4 regions of the Kitasatospora sp. Xyl93 genome follow, and region 1 is predicted to be linked to each of the others. Evidence: riboswitches for the same ligand, from Rfam matches in the RefSeq annotation. Region 1 holds a riboswitch; each other region holds the start of a gene.
What was found. A riboswitch is a leader RNA that binds a small molecule or an ion and turns the genes downstream of it on or off. The one in region 1 is predicted to bind cyclic di-AMP.
Positions count from the first base shown of each region.

Region 2: another riboswitch for cyclic di-AMP. It lies ahead of ACZ5GH_RS21680 (transglycosylase family protein); the one in region 1 lies ahead of ACZ5GH_RS30230 (transglycosylase family protein).
Region 3: another riboswitch for cyclic di-AMP. It lies ahead of ACZ5GH_RS09500 (NlpC/P60 family protein); the one in region 1 lies ahead of ACZ5GH_RS30230 (transglycosylase family protein).
Region 4: another riboswitch for cyclic di-AMP. It lies ahead of ACZ5GH_RS29415 (glycoside hydrolase family 16 protein); the one in region 1 lies ahead of ACZ5GH_RS30230 (transglycosylase family protein).

Region 1 covers NZ_AP029185.1:6,962,925-6,966,676, reverse strand. Annotated here, with positions in the region: gene ACZ5GH_RS30235 (sirohydrochlorin chelatase family protein) at 1-836, shown strand, start outside; cyclic di-AMP (ydaO/yuaA leader) riboswitch at 1,361-1,531, shown strand; gene ACZ5GH_RS30230 (transglycosylase family protein) at 1,518-2,855, shown strand; gene ACZ5GH_RS30225 (hypothetical protein) at 3,121-3,321, shown strand; gene ACZ5GH_RS30220 (LacI family DNA-binding transcriptional regulator) at 3,468-3,752, opposite strand, start outside.
Region 2 covers NZ_AP029185.1:4,834,431-4,838,182, forward strand. Annotated here, with positions in the region: gene ACZ5GH_RS21670 (SDR family NAD(P)-dependent oxidoreductase) at 1-156, opposite strand, end outside; gene ACZ5GH_RS21675 (cytochrome P450 family protein) at 479-1,831, shown strand; cyclic di-AMP (ydaO/yuaA leader) riboswitch at 2,051-2,217, shown strand; gene ACZ5GH_RS21680 (transglycosylase family protein) at 2,223-3,134, shown strand; gene eno (phosphopyruvate hydratase) at 3,432-3,752, shown strand, end outside.
Region 3 covers NZ_AP029185.1:2,214,609-2,218,360, reverse strand. Annotated here, with positions in the region: gene ACZ5GH_RS09510 (NYN domain-containing protein) at 1-727, shown strand, start outside; gene ACZ5GH_RS09505 (C40 family peptidase) at 939-1,976, shown strand; cyclic di-AMP (ydaO/yuaA leader) riboswitch at 2,314-2,463, shown strand; gene ACZ5GH_RS09500 (NlpC/P60 family protein) at 2,474-3,607, shown strand.
Region 4 covers NZ_AP029185.1:6,763,695-6,767,446, forward strand. Annotated here, with positions in the region: gene ACZ5GH_RS29405 (alpha/beta hydrolase) at 1-927, shown strand, start outside; gene ACZ5GH_RS29410 (MoaF-related domain-containing protein) at 1,102-1,431, opposite strand; cyclic di-AMP (ydaO/yuaA leader) riboswitch at 1,884-2,048, shown strand; gene ACZ5GH_RS29415 (glycoside hydrolase family 16 protein) at 2,050-3,456, shown strand; gene ACZ5GH_RS29420 (hypothetical protein) at 3,581-3,752, opposite strand, start outside.

The DNA of each region.
Region 1 (3,752 bases):
CCGTGCCCGCGACCGCCGGGCCCGAGTCCCGCTCGGTCGTCGAGGAACTGCTCTCGATCGTCCGCACCGAGCAGAACGGCGTGCAGACCACGGTCGGCTACCTCCCCGGGAACGGCGCCGAGGTCGCGGGCAGCGAGGACCGCACGGTGGCCGAGCTGCTGGCCCTGGCCGCCGAGGCCGGGCTGCCGATGCCCGTCCTGGTGCCGCTGGTGCCCGGCCCGCACACCTTCCTGAGCGAGCTTCACGCGCTCGCCGCCGAGTACGGCGCCCCCGTCACCGACCCGCTGGGCCCGCACCCGCTGCTGGCCGAGGCCGTACACGTCCGGCTGTCCGAGGCCGGACTGGCCCGGGCCGACCGCGCCCGGCTGTTCGCCATCGCGACCGCCGCCGACGGCGTGGTGCTGACCACCGTCGGCGGCGAGGACGCGGCCGCCGCGGCCGGCATCACCGGTGTGCTGCTCGCCGCCCGACTGGCCGTGCCGGTCGTCGCCGCGGCGCTCGACGTGCCCGGCTCGGTGGCCGCGGCCGTCAACCACCTCAGGGACACCGGCTCGCAGCGCCCGGCGCTGGCCCCGCTGGTGATCGGCCCGGAGGCGGACTCCGAGCTGCTCGCCACCGCCGCCGAGGAGACCGGCTGCCCGTCGGCCGCGCCGCTGGGCGCCTACCCGTCGGTCGGCCAGCTGATCGCCTCCACCTACCTGGCCGCACTGCCCATGCCGTCCGCGGAGGACCTGGCGCGGGCCGAGGCGGAGGCCGCGGCCGCCGCCGAGGCCGAGGGGGCCCTGGAGGGCGTTCGCGGCGCCCACGCGGCCGCCGAGGGATCCCTCGGGCAGTAGTCGACACCGCGCGCCGGTTCGCGCGCGCAGAAGGGCCCGGAACGGTTCGCGTTCCGGGCCCTTCGCATCGGCCCCACTTGCATTGCCCGCCGGCATCGACCCCCGCCCTGTCGGGCCCATGGGGATTGGCGCCTTCCATGGCTGGCCACGGCCGACCCGTCCCGTACGGGGAGTCGAACGGCAATGAAGTGGAATGTCCGTTCTGGCGTCATTTGAAGGGAAATAGGGAGCGCGGCCCCGAGCACGTGAATCGAGGCCGCTCCCCCACTCTCCGGAGCACACTGTTCCGCAATTCGACGCCCCGTCACGTCACTTCTGAGGCGAAGCCAGTTGTCGCTTTCCGCAACAGCATTGCTTGAAAACGATCATTTACGATCATGCTCGGCCGCAATTCTGGCAGTTCCCACTAAACCGTGATGTGCATCACAGGCATTTGCGGTTTGAACTTAAGTCTGATTAACGTGCTCCCCGTTCGTGACCACACGAACCCGGTTCATCCGCAACGCCGAGTCCTGCCGTCGGATGTCCTGGCAGCGCGAAAACGCACCACGGCAGGAGCGGGGGAACCACAGGTAAGTCGCCCCGGACCACTCTTCGGAACGGTCCAGGGCTAGGGGTGAAGCCGCGCTCACCGCGCGGCCGGGCAACTCCAGCCCGAATCCGACAGCTCACCTCGCAGGCGTGGGAGAGGACCGCGTCTTCATGCTGCCCACCAACGGCACCAGCCTGTCCAGCCGCACCCGTCGCGTGATCGCCGCCCTCGGCGTCGCGGGCGTCGGCCTCACCGTCCCCTGCCTCACCTCGGGCACCGCCTCCGCCGCCACCGTCGCCACCTGGGACAAGGTCGCCCAGTGCGAGAGCGGCGGCAACTGGAGCATCAACACCGGCAACGGCTTCTACGGCGGCCTCCAGTTCACCTCCAGCACCTGGTCCGCCTTCGGCGGCACCGCCTTCGCGGCGCGCGCCGACCTGGCCACCAAGGACCAGCAGATCGCCGTCGCCGAGAAGGTCCTCGCCTCGCAGGGCCCCGGCGCCTGGCCGGTCTGCTCTGTCAAGGCCGGCCTGACCAAGGGCGGCACCCCGGCCGCCGTCGACACCTCGGCGGGCTCCACCGCCGGCTCGACCACCGCCGCGCCGGCCCAGAGCGCCAAGCCGGCCGCTCCGGCCGCGAAGCCCGCCGCCAAGCCCGCGCAGGCCCCGGCCGCCAAGCCCGCCGCGCCCGCTCAGGACGCTCAGGCGGCCGGTGACTCCGCCGCCTCCGGCAGCCGCGGCGACTGGGCCCAGAAGCGCCAGCAGCAGGCCCAGGGCGGCGACTACACCGTGGTCGAGGGCGACTGGCTGTCCTCGATCGCCGACCGGCACAACGTGCAGGGCGGCTGGGAGCGGCTGTACGAGCTCAACCGCGGCACCCTGACCGACGGCCCGGACACCATCTACCCGGGCCAGCACCTGTCCTTCGACGGCTCGTCCGCCGACAAGTCCGGCGCGGACTTCACCTGGTTCGACCGCTCGCAGAAGTCCGGCCAGTCCGCGAACGGCGGCGCCGTGAACGCCCAGCCGACCGCGCAGTCCCAGGCCCCGGCCGCCAAGCCGGCCGCCAAGCCCGCTCCGCAGCCCCAGGCCCAGACGCCGGCTCCGGCTCCGGCTCCGGCCGCCACCGGCAGCATGGCCGCCGCGGTCTCCTTCGCCGAGTCGAAGGTCGGTCAGGCGTACGTCTACGGCGGCACCGGCAACGGCGGCTGGGACTGCTCCGGCCTGACCCAGGCCGCGCTGCGCGCCGCGGGCATCTCCGTCCCGCGCGTCGCCGCCGACCAGGCCGCCGCCAGCACCCACGTCTCGCTGGACAGCCTCCAGCCGGGCGACCTGCTGTTCTGGTCCAACAACGGCAAGGACTCCGGCGTCTACCACGTCGCGATCTACGTCGGCAACGGCAAGTACGTCGAGGCCGCCAACCCCAGCTCGGGCGTCCGCGAGCAGACCATCGCCAACTGGGCCCCGGACTTCGCCGGCCGGGTCTGAGGACGGCGAACGGCCGACAGCCGACAGCCGACGGCTGACAGATAACAGATAACAGATAACAGATTTCATCATCTGTCAGCTGTCAGTCGCCATTCGAACGCTGACCACCCGCCACCCCGGGGAGAGTCTGGTCGCTCTCCTCGGGGGTTCCGGCGTTCCCGGACGGGCCGGCCGCCCTGCTCCCGTTCCGCAGATCCGCCGTATTCCGTGGTGGACACCTCCTCGCAGCGGGCATGCTGCTGCTCTGCACCCGAGGAGGAGTCACATGGCCCAGGTCACCGTCACCCTCGACGCGAACCTCGCGATCGACGCGATGATGCTCTCCGGCACCAAGAACCCACAGGACGCCGTCGAGCTGATCCTGCGCGACTACCTGGCCCGCGGCCGCCGTACCGAGACCCGCACCGGCGAGGCCGCCGACGGACACCGGCTCACCGCCGACCGTCCGACCGGCCAAGAGGGCTGACCACCCGACGGCCGCCGGCAACCGGACCGCCCGCCCCCCGCCGGCCGACCGCCCCCGACCCCAGGGTGGCCGACCGCGCGCACGCCGAGGGGCCCCGGAGAGCAACCGCCCTCCGGGGCCCCTGCGTCGGCCGTGACGGCCGGGGCTCAGCGCGCGCAGGCCCCGGTGGACCCGCGCATCACCAGCTCCGGCTGGAACATGAACTCGCCGCGCTGGACGGCGTTCCCGCCGACCTCCTCCAGCAGCGCGTCCACCGCCGCCGTGGCCATCGCCTCGACCGGCTGCCGGATCGTGGTCAACGGCGGCTCGGTGAAGGCGATCAGCGGCGAGTCGTCGAAGCCGACCACCGACACGTCCTGCGGCACCGACAGCCCGCGCTGCCGCACCGCCCGGATCGCCCCGAGCGCCATCATGTCGCTCCCGCAGACGAT
Region 2 (3,752 bases), 2.1 Mb from region 1:
CCGGTCGAGTTCGGCGGCGAGGTCCTCGGCGATGCCGACGTGCTGGTCGGCGATCAGCATGCCGACGGTGCCGGCCGCGGCGAACCGGCGGGCGAGGCCCGCGCCCGACCCGCCGTCGAGGACCGCGACGACGACGACTGACCCGCTGACCCGCATGGCCTGCTCCTCCCTGTGGGCAACACCGCACCGCGCCCACGCGTACTGCGGAGGATCGTAGGCACGTCCCGATCCCCCGCAACAGGGATTACCCCTCAGGTGACCAGGCTCACGCCCGCCCCGCGGCCAAGAGTCGGCCAAGAGCTGTCCACGGACCGGCCACGGACCGGCCACGGACCGGCCACGGACCGGCCACGGACCGGCCACGGACCGGCCGGGAACCGGCAACGCGGCGGCAACCGACCGGCCACCGGCCGTCGGGCGCGCCGGAGGCGGTCCGTCGGAGGGAGGGCGGTCCCGTCGCACCGGATACGGTCGATCCATGCCAGCTCAGCCCCACCCCGCCCGGCCCGCCGCCGCGCCGTCCGACGCCCCCGCCCCGCAGCTGTTCACCTGGGAGTTCGCCGCCGACCCGTACCCCGCCTACGCCTGGCTGCGCGAGCACGCCCCGGTGCACCGCACCACGCTGCCGAGCGGCGTCGAGGCCTGGCTGGTGACCCGGTACGCGGACGCCCGGCAGGCGCTCGCGGACAGCCGGCTGTCGAAGAACCCGGCGCACCACAGCGAGCAGGCGCACCGCACCGGACGGGTGGGCATCCCCGGGGAGCGGCAGGCGGACCTGATGACCCACCTGCTGAACATCGACCCGCCGGACCACACCCGGCTGCGCCGGCTGGTGTCGAAGGCGTTCACCCCGCGCCGGGTGGCCGAGTTCGAGCCGCGGGTGCAGCAGCTCACCGACCGGCTGATCGACGGCTTCGCGCAGCGCGGTTCGGCGGACCTGATCCACGAGTTCGCCTTCCCGCTCCCCATCTACGCGATCTGCGACATGCTCGGGGTGCCGTCCGAGGACCAGGACGACTTCCGCGACTGGGCCGGCATGATGATGCGACACACGAAGCCGGGCCAGGGCGGCAGCCAGCGCGGCGGCGTGGGGCGGGCGGTGAAGCGGATGCGGGCGTACCTGCTGGAGCTGATCCACCGCAAGCGGGCGGACCTCGGGGACGACCTGATCTCCGGTCTGATCCGGGCCAGTGACCACGGCGAGCACCTGACCGAGAACGAGGCCGCGGCGATGGCCTTCATCCTCCTGTTCGCGGGCTTCGAGACCACCGTGAACCTGATCGGCAACGGCACGTACGCGCTGCTGCGCAACCCGGAGCAGCGCCGGCTGCTGCAGGAGTCGGTGGCGCGCGGGGAGAGCGCGCTGCTGGAGACCGGGATCGAGGAACTCCTGCGCTACGACGGGCCGGTGGAGCTGGCGACCTGGCGGTTCGCGACCCGCCCGCTGACCATCGGCGGGGTGGACATCCCGGTCGGCGACCCGGTGCTGGTGGTGCTGGCGGCGGCGGACCGCGACCCGGCCCGGTTCGCGGCCGAGAACACCCTGGACCTGGCCCGGACGGACAACCCCCACCTGGGCTTCGGGCACGGCATCCACTACTGCATCGGCGCCCCGCTCGCCCGGCTGGAGGGGCGTGCCGCGCTGGCCACGCTGCTCTCCCGGCTGCCGGACCTGCGGCTCGCGCAAAGCCCGGAGGACCTGCGCTGGCGCGGCGGTCTGATCATGCGTGGGCTGCGCGAACTGCCGGTGGAATTCAGCCCGGAGAGCCGCTCCCCGCACATCCCTCCGCACACCCCTCCGCAGGCCCCGTCCGGGCCTGCGACAGGCTGAGACCGCGCTGATAGAGGTCGCCGACCGCCCGCCGATAGGGTGTGAACACCCATCAATCCGGACATAACGCCGCCGTTGGTAGGCGATCGGATACGGGCCGTAATTGTCGTGTGATATCTGCGATATGAGCTTGTGATCGGTCTGATGATCTGTCTACTCTCCCTGGAGTTCGCAGCTGCGGACCTCGTGCGCGGAACGCCGAATCCTGCCCGCCGCGCCACGGGAAACCGACCAGACCCTGGGCAGGGGCGGGGGAACCAGGTTTGTTGCCGTCTCCCACGGCTTGGGGTGAAGCCGCCTGAGCGGAATCGTTTCCGCGTACGGCGGCCGGGCCACCTCCCGGTCCGAACCCGACAGCTCACCTCGCAGGCGTGCGGAGAGGGACCTCTTCATGCTGTTCGTTGGAACTGGCCGCCACCGTCGTCGCACCCAGACCGAGAAGGCCATCGCCGTCGCCGGTGTGGCCGGCGTCGGACTCGCGATGCCGCTCCTCACCGCCACCGGCGCCTCCGCCGCCCCGGCCTCCACCTGGGACTCCGTCGCCCAGTGCGAGAGCGGTGGCAACTGGAGCATCAACACCGGCAACGGCTTCTACGGCGGCCTCCAGTTCACCTCCAGCACCTGGAAGGCGTACGGCGGCACCGCCTACGCGGCGCAGGCCAACCAGGCCAGCAAGGCCCAGCAGATCTCGGTCGCCGAGAAGGTCCTGGCCTCGCAGGGCCCGGGCGCCTGGCCGGTCTGCTCCCAGAAGGCCGGTCTGACCAAGGGCGGCGCCCCGGCCGTGGTCGACACCTCCTCGGACGCCAAGCCGCAGTCCGCCGCCAAGCAGCAGGCGCCGAAGCAGCAGGCCCCGAAGCCCGCCGCCAAGCCGGCCGAGAAGCCGGTCGCGCAGCAGCCCGTCGCCCAGAAGCCGGTGCAGAGGCCCGCCGCGCAGCCGGTCCAGCAGGCCGCCCCGCAGCAGCAGGCGCAGGCTCCGGGCTTCTCCGGTCACGCCGGCTGGGACGCCGACGCCAAGGTGTACTGGTACCAGAACAACGGCGCCTGGTACTGGACCAGCCACCAGAGCGTCTACCAGCAGTACGCCGGCCAGGCCGCCCAGCCGCAGTACGCCCCGCAGGCCGCGCAGTCGGCCCCGCAGGCCACCGGCCACGACTACACCGTGCGCGCCGGTGACACCCTGTCGACCATCGCCGCCGCCCAGGGCGTGTCCGGCGGGTGGCACGCGCTGTACGACCAGAACCACGCCACCGTCGGCGGCGACCCGAACCTGATCATGCCCGGCCAGGTGCTGCACCTCGGCTGAGCCGTCGGGCCCGGTGCTGACGCCCGTCGGCGCCCGACGCCGACACCGTTCCACCCCGCCGTCCGAAGGGGACCGGTCCTACCGGTCCCCTTCGTCCGCATTCGCCCGCTCCGGTGGGACAAGCTGGGGCAAGCAGGTGAACTACCGGTGCGTAGCGGGGCCACACGTTGAGACGGGACCGAGGCGGACGTGGCCCCGGGAGCCCGGGCGGTTAGGCTCTGGTCGTAACGACTCCGCAATCGTCCTGCTGACAGCACCACCGTCAGACCGGACCCTGCTTCCGCAAGGAGATGCCTCGTGCCGTCCATCGATGTCGTCGTAGCCCGTGAGATCCTCGACTCCCGCGGCAACCCCACGGTCGAGGTCGAGGTCGGCCTCGACGACGGCAGCACGGGTCGTGCCGCTGTCCCGTCGGGTGCCTCCACCGGTGCCTTCGAGGCCCTGGAGCTGCGCGACGGCGACAAGAACCGCTACTTCGGCAAGGGCGTCGAGAAGGCCGTCCTGGCCGTCATCGAGCAGATCGGCCCGGAGCTGGTCGGCTACGACGCCACCGAGCAGCGCCTGATCGACCAGGCCATGCTGGACCTGGACGCCACCCCGGACAAGTCCTCGCTCGGC
Region 3 (3,752 bases), 4.7 Mb from region 1:
CGAGCTGGAGGCCCTGCGGGCGCAGTCCGCGGCCGAGCGCGGGGCGGCCGAGACCGAGGCGCGCCGGCTGCGGCACCGGGTCTCCGAGCTGGAGAACGCGGCCGAGCAGGGCCGCCGGTCGGCCCGCGAGGGGCGCAGCGTCGAGGACATGCGGCTGCGGCTGCTGCTGGACACCGTGCTGCAGTCCGCGCAGGGGCTCCAGCGGGAGCTGGCGCTGCCGGTCTCCCAGATCCGCCCGGCGGACCTGGTGGAGGCCGTGGTGCCGGGGGCGGCCTCGCCGCACGACGTGGCCCGGCGCGGGCTGGCCGAGGACGATCCGGCGCTGCTGGACCAGTTGCTGGCGATCCCCCAGGTGCACCTGGTGGTGGACGGCTACAACGTGACCAAGACCGGCTATCCGGCGCTGCCGCTGGAGCAGCAGCGGATCCGGCTGCTGGGCGGGCTGGCGATGCTGGCCCAGCGCACCCAGGCGGAGGTCACCTGCGTGTTCGACGGGCAGGACCTGGACGTCCCGGTGATCATGGCGCCGCCGCGCGGGGTCCGGGTGCGGTTCAGCCGGACCGGGGAGACGGCCGACGAGCTGATCCGCCGTCTGGTCCGGGCCGAGCCGCAGGGCCGCCCGGTGGTGGTGGTGTCCACCGACCGGGAGGTCGCGGAGGGCGTGCGGAAGGCGGGCGCGCGCCCGGTGGCGTCGGTGCTGCTGCTGAACCGGCTGGCCCGGCCCTGACCTGCGCCGGACGCGGGCCGGACCGCATGACGGCTGGTCAGCGGCTCGTCCGGAGCGTTGTGGGGGTCCCGTGAAGTCAGCGTGGGGACCGGGGTTCACGCCATCGGGGGAGTAGCAAAACGGGTAGATCTTCACTAGGGTCTGGCGTCAAACCTATTTTCCGGAATCTCATCCCATCAGGTGAGCCCGTAGGAAGAAGGAGCCGGTCCCTTTGGCCTCCCACCGCCGTCCCAAGCAGCCGAGCCGCGCGCGGGTCTCCGTGCTCACCGCTGCCGCTGCGACCGCGGTCGCGCTCTCCGCCCAGGTGGCCGCGCACGCCGCGCCGCAGCCGGACAAGACGGACGTCAAGGCGCAGATCGACCAGCTCCAGGAGGAGCAGGAGCAGGCGGCGGAGAAGTACAACGGCGCCAAGGAGCGGGCGGACCAGCTGCGCAAGCAGGCCGACCAGCTGCAGGACCAGGTGGCCCGCGGCCAGGAGCAGATGACCCAGCTCCAGGGCGGCCTCGCCGAGGTGGCGGGCGAGCAGTACCGCGCCGGCGGCATCGACCCGTCCGTCCAGCTGATGCTCTCCTCCGACCCGTCCGGCTACCTGGAGAAGGCCTCGACCGTCCAGCAGGCCAGCACCAGTCAGGCCGAGGCGCTCAAGGGACTGCTGGAGCAGCAGCGCCGGCTGGACCAGCAGAAGGCCGAGGCGGCCGCCGTGCTCGCCTCGCTGGACAGCACCACCAAGGACCTCAACCAGGCCAAGGCGGACGTCAACACCAAGCTGAAGGCCGCCCAGGACCTGCTGAACTCGCTGAGCGCCGCCGACCGCGCCGCGCTGCGGGCCCAGCAGGCGCAGGACGACCGCGCCTCGCGCGGCAACGCGCGGGTGGACCTCGGCAGCCTGCCGCCGGCCAGCGGCTACGCGGGAGCGGCGGTGGCCAAGGCGATGAGCAAGCAGGGCTCGCCGTACGTGTGGGGCGCCACCGGATCGACCACCTTCGACTGCTCCGGCCTGATGGTCTGGGCGTACGGGCAGGCCGGCGTCTCGCTGCCGCGCACCTCGCAGGAGCAGGGGCACTACGGCACCCGGGTGCCGTCGCTGGACCAGGCCCAGCCGGGCGACCTGGTGATCTACGGCCCGAGCATGTACCACGTCGGGATGTACATCGGGAACGGCATGGTGGTCCACGCGCCGCACACCGGTGACGTGGTGAAGGTGATGAAGGCCGACGCGATGCCGATCAACACCATCCGCCGGGTCTGACGGTCCGACACGCCCGGGACGTTCGTTCGGGAGCTGTGAAGAGCGCCACCTCCGCCGCGGGGGTGGCGTTCGGCTTTTCCGCCTTTTGCGGCCGCCTGCTGAGAACCGATCAGCCTTGCGTGCACCATTGGTCACCATCGGTCATTTTCACAAGGGAACTTGGGCAATCTTCCATCTTTTTTCTGACAAGGATTTGAACGGATCACGGTTCAGTTACTAGGGTCATGCTCCGAACCACCGCACTGTCGATCGCCCAGCCAGGGTGGCGGCGGTGGTTACCGCCGAGTTCGCGAGGCAGCGGGGCAGGTCGAAGCGACTGCCCGACAGGGGAGCCCAGTGACTGGGGGCGCTGCGGAGCGGAGCCGGGGAACCACGTTCCTCCGGGGTGAATCGGCGCCAGGTCGGCCGAACGGCCGTGAGGCGTCGTAGGGCATGCTTCCGGCCCGAACCCGTCAGCTCACCCGGTAGGCGGACGTAGGAAGAAGGAGCCCGCCTTCGTGGCGTCCCATCGTCGTCCCAAGCCCGCCGGCCGCGCCCGCGTCTCCATCCTGACCGGAGTCGCCGCCGCAGCCGTCGCCCTCTCCGCGCAGTCCGGCGCCCACGCCGACCCGCAGCCGACCAAGGACCAGGTCAAGGAGCAGGTCGACCAGCTCAACGAGCAGGCCGAGGTCGCGACCGAGAACTACAACGCCGCCCAGGCCAAGCAGCAGGAGCTGGAGAAGCAGGTCTCCGGCCTGCAGGACCAGGTGGCCCGTCAGCAGGCGCAGGTCACCGAGCTCCAGGGCGGCCTGGCCGAGATCGCCGGCGAGCAGTACCGCAACGGGGGGATATCCCCGACCGTCCAGCTGATGTTCTCCTCCAGCCCGGACAGCTTCCTCAGCCAGGCCGACGCGCTGAACCAGGCCGGTGCCACCCAGAAGGGCCAGCTGAAGGAGCTCCAGGAGCAGCAGCGCAAGCTCGACCAGGACCGCAACGAGGCCCAGGGCAAGCTCGCCGAGCTGGAGTCGACCACCCAGCAGCTGAAGACCGCCAAGGTGGAGGTCCAGGGCAAGCTGAAGGCCGCCCAGGACCTGCTCAACACCCTGACCGAGCAGGAGCGCCAGGCGCTGCGCCAGGCCGAGGAGAAGGCCGCCGCCGACGCCAAGGCCAAGGCCGACGCGGCCGCCCAGGCGCAGGCGCAGGCCGATCGCGCCTCGCGCGACAACACCCGCGGCGACCTCTCCGCCCCCACGAGCACCGCCCCGACCACCACCGCTCCGGTGAAGGTGGCCCCGGGCAGCTCGCGCGGTGCCGCGGCCCTCGCGGCCGCCGCCTCCAAGGTCGGCAGCCCGTACGTCTGGGGTGCCACCGGCCCGAGCTCCTTCGACTGCTCCGGCCTGATGGTCTGGGCGTTCAACCAGGCCGACGTGTCGCTGCCGCGCACCTCGCAGGCGCAGGCCTCGGCCGGCACCCGGATCGGTACGGACCTCTCCCAGGCCCAGCCCGGCGACCTGCTGATCTTCTACAGCGACGCCCACCACGTCGGCATCTACGCCGGCAACGGCCAGGTGCTGCACGCCCCCCGGACGGGTACCAACGTGCGCTACGAGGCGGTCACCAACATGCCGCTGACCGGCATCGTGCGGGTCTGATCCCCGCTCGGCCGCTTCCGGGCCCGGCTTCCCCCAGGGGAGGCCGGGCCTGCGGCTTTTCCGGCGCGTCGATCTGATGTCCGATTAGGGGTCGAATATTCGGGTTCGGAGGGGTTTGGACTCGCTTGCCCGGACTCGCTAACGT
Region 4 (3,752 bases), 200 kb from region 1:
CTGCTGGGCACCGGCGACACCGGCCCGGTGGTCATACACAACAAGGCGGACGCCTCCGGCCGGCTCATGGTGGAGACGATGGGCCAGGCCTCGGTCAAGGGCGGCGGCGCGATGGGCCGCGAGCCGAGCCAGTCCGGCGAGATCCGCAAGGTCCGGATCGACGGCGCGGCCAGCCGGCTGTCCACCGAGGGCTACGTCTACCTGCCCCCGCAGTACTTCCAGCCGGAGTACGCCCAGAAGCAGTTCCCGGCCGTGATCGTCAGCACCGGATTCCCAGGAATCGCGGAGAACCTGATCACCCGCTTCAACTACCCGGGCGCCGCGCTCAAGCTGCTGCAGGAAGGCCGGATGCAGCCGACCGTCATGGTCCTGGTGCGTCCCTCGCCCGCGCTGCCGCAGGACACCGAGTGCGAGGACGTCCCGAACGGCCCGCAGTCCGACACCTACTTCACCAAGGACGTGCCCTCGGCGATCCAGGCCAGCTACCGGGTCTCCACCGACCCGCAGGCCTGGGCCTTCATGGGCAACTCGACCGGCGGCTACTGCGCGCTCAAGCTCGCCATGCGCCACCCGGACGTCTTCCCGACCGCCGTCGCGCTCTCCGCCTACTACGACGCCGCCGACGACCCGACCACGGGCGACCTCTTCGGCGGCAGCAAGCAGCGCCGCGACGAGGCCAACCTGATGTGGCGGCTGAAGAACCTGCCGCAGCCGAAGGTGTCCGTGCTGCTGGCCGGAACCAAGAAGGGCGACGGCGGCTACCGGCAGGAGACCGAGGCCTTCGTCGACGCGGTGCGGAGCCCGATGAAGGTCTCGTACAGCATGCTGGAGAACGGCGGCCACAACTTCGAGACCTGGAGCGCCCTGCTGCCGTCCTCGCTGGAGTGGCTGTCCCAGCACCTCAAGGTGCCGAACCAGACCGTCTGAACCTGACCGACCGCGAGCCCGAACGAGCGGCCCCGAAGGACCAGACCCTCGACGACCGGACCGCAACGACCGAACCCCCGGAGCCACGGCCCGGGGGTTCGGTCGTTGCGGTCCGCTTCTGGGCCGGTCGGGTCGTTCAGGAGCCTTATGGCCCCCGCCCGGCGGTCCCGCCGCTCAGGCCAGCCGCTCCAGCGTCCCGGTGTGCAGCTCGCCGACCCGGCCGCCCTCGCCCTCGAAGGTCCAGAAGGCCCGCACCGTCAGCTTGCCGAGGTCCATCACATGGCTGACGGTGATCCCGCTCTGCTCGGTCCAGCTGACGAAGTAGATCTCCGGCGCGACCTCGGCGACGTGCAGCCGCACGTCCTCCCACTGGCCCGCGGACTCGCCGAGGCCCTCCCAGCGCAGCCGAGTGCCGTCGGCCGAGTAGGTGTTGCGGAAGGCCGCGCCGTTGTCGGCCTGGAAGAGGTAGGTGCGGCCGGCGAAGGCGGGCAGGGGCGCGGTCATGGTGGGGCGGGTCCTCGTCTCGGTCAGGTCGTGGCTGTCGGGTCGTGGCGAGCACCCGGTCGGGCTCGCCGCTCTTGTGCACGGCGGATGATGTCCGACTCCCAATTTATCCGACCGGGCCCAGTCGGTCAGGTACTCGCCACGGTACGGTCCGCCGCCAGGTCGCCGGCAGGCCACCAGCGCTGCCGGCAGGCCGCTCACCGGCCTGAACCGCCTGGATCGTGCCCTGTCCCCGCCGGCCGGAACCTCCGCCCGGCCCAGCCGCAGCCCACTGCTCCCGGAGAACGATCAACTGGACTGCCAACCGGCGTCGTTGATCGACACCACTGTGAGCTGCGCGACAACGGGGCGGGCCGGGTTGTCCGTTCACGGACGACCCGCCTAGCCTGCAACGGTCGTCCGCCCTCGCGGACCCCGCCGCCGGGACGCCGAGTCCCGTCCACCCGTCGGCGGGTCACCGAGCACCACAGCGGACGGGAGCGGGGGAACCAAGGTCAGCGCCCGGCCCGTACGCCCCCGCGTGCGGCCGCGGCTAGGGGTGAAGCCGTCCCACCGGCGGCCGGGCAACCTCAGCCCGAATCCGACAGCTCACCTCGCAGGCGTCGCAGAGGTCACCCCATGCCCCAGCCTGCCAGCTCCACGCACCGGCCCGCGCTCGCTCTCGCGCCCGCCCGCCGCCGCGGCCCGCGCCACGCCCGTCCGTCCCACCGCGGCCGCAACGCCGCGCTCGCCGCCACCGGGGCGTTCGCCATCAGCGGCGCCGGCCTGCTCGGCCTGCCGTCCGTCAACGGTGCCCAGGCCGCCACCGCGCCGACCGTCACCCAGGACCGGCTCGCCCCCGCCACCATGGTCGCGGGCAAGGCCACCACCGCCTCGCTGGGCCTGCACTCCTCGGCCTGCTTCACCGCGAAGACCGTCGGCGTGGGTGTGCGCGACGCGCGCGGCACCAACCTCGACTTCCCCGGCAACGCCTCCAACGTGCAGATCTGCCCGAGCGGGGTCGGCTTCACCAGCGGTGCGCGCACCCTGCCCGCCGGGACGTACACCCAGTTCGGCTTCTGGCAGGACCTCGGCGGCGGCTGGCACAACCTGCCCTCGCAGCAGCTGGTGGTCTCCGCCACCGGGACGTCCACCCCGACCCCGACCCCGACCCCGACGGCCACGCCGACCCCGACGGCCTCGACGACCCCCACGGCCACGCCGACCCCGACCCGGACGGCCACGCCGACCGCCACCCCCACGGCCTCGACGACTCCCACGGCCACGCCGACCCCGACGCCGAGCACCACCCCCAGCACCACCCCGAGCCCGAGTACCCCGGCACCGTCCTCCCCGGTCGTCGGCAAGTCGCTGACCTGGTCGGACGAGTTCAACGGCGCGATCAGCTGGGGCCAGCGCTGGGTCGGTGACAAGAGCACCGCGTACCGCTACGGCAACCACAACCCGGGCGACAACAAGCTCGACTGGCTGAACAGGAACAACGTCGGCGTCGCCAACGGGGTCGCCACCTTCACCGCCACGTCCGGCGGTCCGGTGCTGGAGAACGGCAAGCAGTCCTGGAACACCGGCTTCCTGACCACCGAGGGCTCCAGTGAGGGCTTCCAGGTCAAGACCGGCGACTACGCCGAGACCCGGGTCAAGCTGCCCGCCGGCAGCGGCGCCTGGCCGGCCCTGTGGACGTGGAAGAACGGCAACGGGGAGATCGACTCCTTCGAGTACCACCCCGACAACCCGAACCTGCTGGAGCTGACCAACCACGTCAACCCGGGCCACGGGAAGTACTACACCGACGCGAGCGCGATCGCGAAGGACCAGTGGGTGACCATCGGCACCTACTACGGCGCCGACTCGGTGGACTGGTACGTCAACGGCGTCAAGGTCTTCTCGGACGGCAAGGGCGTCGGCGCCGGCTGGTCGGCGTACCTGATCCTCAACCTCTCGGTGTGCGCGGGGCAGTACCACCCCGCGCCGCAGGGGACCGCCCCGATCACCTTCGCCGCCGACTACGTCCGCGTCTACCGGTAGGACGGGCGGCACGGGCGGGCGCCGCGCGGCGTCCGGGCCCGGCGGACCGCCCCGCCGGCCGGAGGATCCCGCAGACAGGAGGATCCCGCCGGTAGGACCGCTCCTACCGGCGGGACCAAGTGGCTCAGGAACGGGCGATCCTCTCGACCACCGTGATGTCGAACGGCTGCCGGTTGTTGGACTCGTTCCGGTCGTCCGCACTGCGCACCGTGACCGCTCCGCCGCCCAACCTGCCCGCCGGCAGCCGCGGGTCGAGCCGGACCGGGATGAGGGCGGTCGCGCTGCGCGCCTCTCGC